Regions from separate parts of the Pseudomonas sp. F-14 TE3482 genome, predicted to be linked through region 1. Evidence: riboswitches for the same ligand, from Rfam matches in the RefSeq annotation. Region 1 holds a riboswitch; the other holds the start of a gene.
The links. A riboswitch is a leader RNA that binds a small molecule or an ion and turns the genes downstream of it on or off. The one in region 1 is predicted to bind cobalamin.
Positions count from the first base shown of each region.

Region 2: linked by a shared signal. The riboswitch ahead of cobO (cob(I)yrinic acid a,c-diamide adenosyltransferase) and the one ahead of AB7M26_RS18855 (CbtB domain-containing protein) in region 1 are both predicted to bind cobalamin.

Region 1 covers NZ_JBRJII010000001.1:4,151,387-4,153,772, forward strand. Annotated here, with positions in the region: gene AB7M26_RS18845 (cobalamin biosynthesis protein) at 63-476, opposite strand; gene AB7M26_RS18850 (CbtA family protein) at 473-1,180, opposite strand; gene AB7M26_RS18855 (CbtB domain-containing protein) at 1,192-1,398, opposite strand; cobalamin riboswitch at 1,520-1,747, opposite strand; cobalamin riboswitch at 2,000-2,215, shown strand; gene cobW (cobalamin biosynthesis protein CobW) at 2,317-2,386, shown strand, end outside.
Region 2 covers NZ_JBRJII010000001.1:5,870,569-5,872,954, reverse strand. Annotated here, with positions in the region: gene AB7M26_RS26620 (hypothetical protein) at 1-537, opposite strand, end outside; cobalamin riboswitch at 692-942, shown strand; gene cobO (cob(I)yrinic acid a,c-diamide adenosyltransferase) at 1,024-1,635, shown strand; gene AB7M26_RS26610 (cobyrinate a,c-diamide synthase) at 1,646-2,386, shown strand, end outside.

The DNA of each region.
Region 1 (2,386 bases):
AGGGTATGGGCACGCTTCAGATGAAGATTGCTCATGATCGAAGGCGGGGATTATCGGGGATTTTACGCGGCGCTGGCCAATGCGAGGGTGGCCTGGGCGTATTTTTGTCGTGGAATCAGCAGCTTTGCCGGTGCTTGAGCCAATTGTTCGGCCAGTGCCAGCGCGGCACTTTCCGCTACGCCGTAACAGCCGGTGCGTTCGAACGCGATGTCCGAGTGGTGGCTGAGTTGCGGTTCATAACCGGCCAATTGTTCGCTGCTGAAATACATCAACGGCAATGCCAGCTGTTCGGCCAGTTCGATCAGGGCGGGTTCTTCGCGCTTCAGGTCAATGCTGGCCAAGGCCTTGATCTCACGGAGCTCGATTTGATGGGCCTGTAACGCTTGATCAAGCAGCGCCCGCAGCGTGCTGACGGGGCAGCCGCGCTGGCAGCCCAGGCCGACCACCAGGGTCGGCGCTGCGCTGACGTCAGTCATGCGGAGTATTGGCCATCGCTTTTGCGGCGGAACAACCAGGCGCTGATCAGGCCCAGGGCCAGCCAGAACGCCATGTTGGTCAGCTGCGAAGCGATTTTGAACTGCGCTTCCAGGGCTTGCGGCGCGAGCATCGAATGGACTTCCGGTTGAGGCGCGCCAATCACATGAGGCACGGCCAGGATCGCCACACCAAGGATCTTCATCAGCCAGTGGCGGCTGAATGCGATCAGCGCGATGCCGACTGCTGTGGACGCGGCGGTGCCAATCCACCAAATCTGCCGTTGCGCCAGATCCGCCGCGGCAGTGCCCGGCAGCTCAGGTGGCAGGCCGAGGGTGGGCGCCAGCACGAACGTCGCGTAACCGGCCAGACCCCAGAGCAGGCCCTGAGAGGTACGGCGTGGAGCGCGCAAGGTGTAGAGGCCCGCGAGCATCAGGGCGAAACCCACCGCCACCACCAGATTGCCGCCGGTGGTCGACAGCACGCGCTGCCAGCCGTCTTCCGGCTCCCAGGCTTCGGCATCGTGGGTGTGAGCGGTGACAGCTCCCGCGGCGTGCTCGTGGATTTCAACCGCGGCCGGCTCGGATTTTTCGTAGGTCTCGGCCTGCAGAATCAGCGGAGCCACCCAGAAGCTTTGCAGCAGGGTCAGCAGCAGGGCGGCCAGCAGCCCGGTGAAACCTGCGGTTTGCGCAATACGCTTGATCATGTCAGCAGGTCTCAATGGCACGGGAATGCGGCGCTGTGACGGGTATCGTGCGCGGCGTTGTGTACCGCTTCGATGTGCGAGAAACCGGCGAAATACACAAGGCTGGCGCCAAGAATCGACGCACAAAAAGCGGCGGTCAGGCGTTGGCTCAGGGTAGTGGTGGTGCTGATCGTGCTCTTTTTATCGGTGTTGCTGGCGGTGCTGCTGATGATCGACATGGCGCTTCCCTCTGGTCTGTCAGCGGGTGAATAGAGCGCATGAAAACCTCCGTACGCCGGGGCAGGCAGAGATTTCGAACAGCGCCCGCCCACCGCGGGTTTGTTATTCAGTGAACGTAAAAGTCACTTTGTGTTGCGGGCCGGTCTCCGGGCTCGCGAGGGGCAGGGCTTGTGCCCAAACCTGCAAGCATCACCTTCCCATGCCGTATGACGGGCACAGTGGATTTGACGCTTCACTCGCTTACCGTTGCGGGGGCAGCACCGGACTGACATGGCTTTAGAGTAAAGCACATGATTCACCGGTTTCCCGTTTCACCCTGTGAAGGGCACCCGTAACAAGGCGTGTAGGAGAGCATGGGCGGGGGTTGGGCGTCAATTGGCAAGGGTTCTCAACTGACACCAAATACCTGTGGCGAGGGAGCTTGCTCCCGCTCGGCTGCGAAGCAGTCGTAAAACCATGCACTGCATATCTACAGGCAGACCGCATGTATCTGATTGTGACCGCTTCGCGCTCGAACGGGAGCAAGCTCCCTCGCCACAGGCAAACCCCCACAGGTGATCACATTCTCCTATAGGACATTGACCCGCCCCCACACGATGCGTAGCCTTGCGCTTTCGAGGTTCTTCGGCGTCTGCCGAAGCTAAGAAGGGAACGCGGTCGATGCCGCGGCTGCCCCCGCAACTGTGAACGGTGATGTTCGCTGCCACGCCACTGCAAGCCCTGATCCATCAGGTTCGCGGGAAGGCGCAGCGAATGCCAGGCTGACTCGCCCGGCACACCGTCAGCCAGGAGACCTGCCTCGATACAGATTCTCACTACAACCGGGCGGGGTGATCCGGTGGCGGAACTCTTGCGCGCGTGCATCCGCCGCTGCGATTGTCGTCCCGTATGCCCGCCACCTTGCCAAAGGGCATCCGATGAAAACACTGGCCAAACTCCCTGTCACCATCGTTACCGGCTTCCTCGGCTCGGGCAAAACCACCTTGC
Region 2 (2,386 bases), 1.7 Mb from region 1:
GCCGGCTTCATTGCGCAACTTGCGGTAGGCGTAAGGGAAATACCAGGCCACGGCGCAGGTATGTTCCTTTTGCAGGTCGTCGACCATGTCCTGGAGTTCTTCCGGGGTGGCGCTGTGTTGGGCTTTTTGTGGCGCGACAAACAGACAGCCGAGTTTCAGATCGCTGGCGTAGCTGATTCGCTTCGCGTCACTGGTGATGTCCGCCAATGCCTGAGTCAGGTTCAGGCTATTGACCCGTGGCCAGCGCTGGGTGGCCTGGAGATACGCGCGCTCTTCGCTGCTGGCGATAAACAGATCGGCGCGGGCGTTGCGTTCGCCTTCTTCGATCTGTTTGCGGGTCGACGTCTGTGCCAGCGTGACCATTTCTGCCATCCAGGCCGCGGCGCAGAGCAGACCGAGGTTGGCGTTTTCGTCGTACCAGTAAGGTGTATCGTTATCGCCGCGCACGGTGTTGTAGCGGTCGATACAGTCAAACCAGCGTTCCAGTACCGGCCGCAGGAATTCCAGCTTCGGATTGCTGATGATCATGCCTTGCATGTGGCTCACCCTTGTTATTGTGTTGTCAGGTTGTGGCTCTTTGATATCACTGCTGGCAGTGTGGCACAAGATTGGCGTCAGTTAATTGATCGACGGCAGTTATTCGCTCAGCGGTGTCCCGGCTTTAATTGACGCTCCATCCCCAACCCTCTAACCTTCGCGGCTTGTTTCAGGTGCTCTGTGACCTTGGTCGACAGAGTGAAACAGGGAAGCCGGTGAGTGAATTTCTTCCAGCGAAGAATGATCACGATCCCGGCGCTGCCCCCGCAACGGTAAATGAGTAAAAGCTGCGCGAGGGCCTGTCATCAGGCCCTAGCCACTGTGTCGACTGTCGACATGGGAAGGCGCGCAGTCAGGCGCAAGCCGCTCATGAGCCCGGAGACCGGCCTGATTCATCCAACGGCATCACGGTGGGCGATGCCAGGCTTCTTGCCGTCTATTCTTGTGCCTGCCCGCCGTTATCCAGCCCCAACGGAGAGCTCCCCCATGACTGATACTCCCGATCGTGACGAACGCCATCTGGCGCGCATGCTGCGAAAAAAAGCGGTGATCGACGAACGCATCGCCAACTCGCCGAATGAATGCGGTTTGCTGCTGGTGCTTTCCGGTAACGGCAAAGGCAAAAGCAGTTCGGCGTTCGGCATGCTCGCGCGGTCCATGGGCCACGGCATGCAGTGCGGCGTGGTGCAGTTCATCAAGGGGCGCACCAGCACTGGCGAGGAGCTGTTCTTCCGACGCTTCCCGGAGCAAGTGCGTTTTCATGTGATGGGCGAGGGCTTTACCTGGGAAACCCAGGACCGTCAGCGCGACATCGCCGCCGCCGAAGCCGCCTGGGCAGTGTCCCGCGAATTGCTGCGTGATCCGGCCATTGGCCTCGTGGTGTTAGATGAATTGAACATCGCCCTCAAGCACGGCTACCTCGATCTCGATCAGGTGCTCAGCGACTTGCAGGCCCGTCCGCCGATGCAGCACGTGGTGGTCACCGGTCGCGGCGCCAAGCCCGAGATGATCGAACTGGCCGACACTGTCACTGAAATGGGCATGATCAAGCACGCCTTCCAGGCCGGAATCAAAGCGCAAAAAGGCGTCGAGTTGTGAACTGCACTTTATGAATAGCCATCGTCAATGCCCGGCGGTACTGATCGCCGCGCCGGCCTCCGGCCAGGGCAAGACCACTGTCACCGCCGCGCTCGCCCGTTTGCATCGCAATCAGGGGCGCAAGGTTCGCGTGTTCAAATGCGGCCCGGATTTTCTCGACCCGATGATTCTCGAGCGCGCCAGCGGCGCACCGGTTTATCAACTCGACATGTGGATGGTCGGCGAGCAAGAAAGTCGACGGCTGTTGTGGGAAGCCGCTGGCGAAGCCGATCTGATCCTCATCGAAGGCGTCATGGGGCTATTCGACGGTACGCCATCCAGCGCCGATCTGGCGCGGCACTTCGGTGTGCCGGTGCTCGGCGTGATCGACGGCACCGCGATGGCGCAGACGTTTGGCGCGCTGGCCCTGGGCCTTGCGCGTTATCAGCCGGATTTGCCGTTTGCCGGTGTGCTGGCCAATCGGGTCGGCACCGTGCGCCATGCGCAATTGCTCGAAGGCAGCCTGACTGAAGGTTTGCGCTGGTACGGAGCGTTGTCCCGGGAGACCGGCATCGAATTGCCAAGTCGGCATCTCGGCCTGGTTCAGGCCAGTGAATTGAATGATCTCGACCTGCGTCTCGATGCGGCGGCCGACTCATTAGCCAGCAGTTGCGATGTGGCGCTGCCGCCAGCCGTGGAATTCGCCGCGCCTGAAATGATCGCAGCCGAACCGTTGCTGGCCGGTGTGCGGATTGCCGTGGCCCGGGATGAA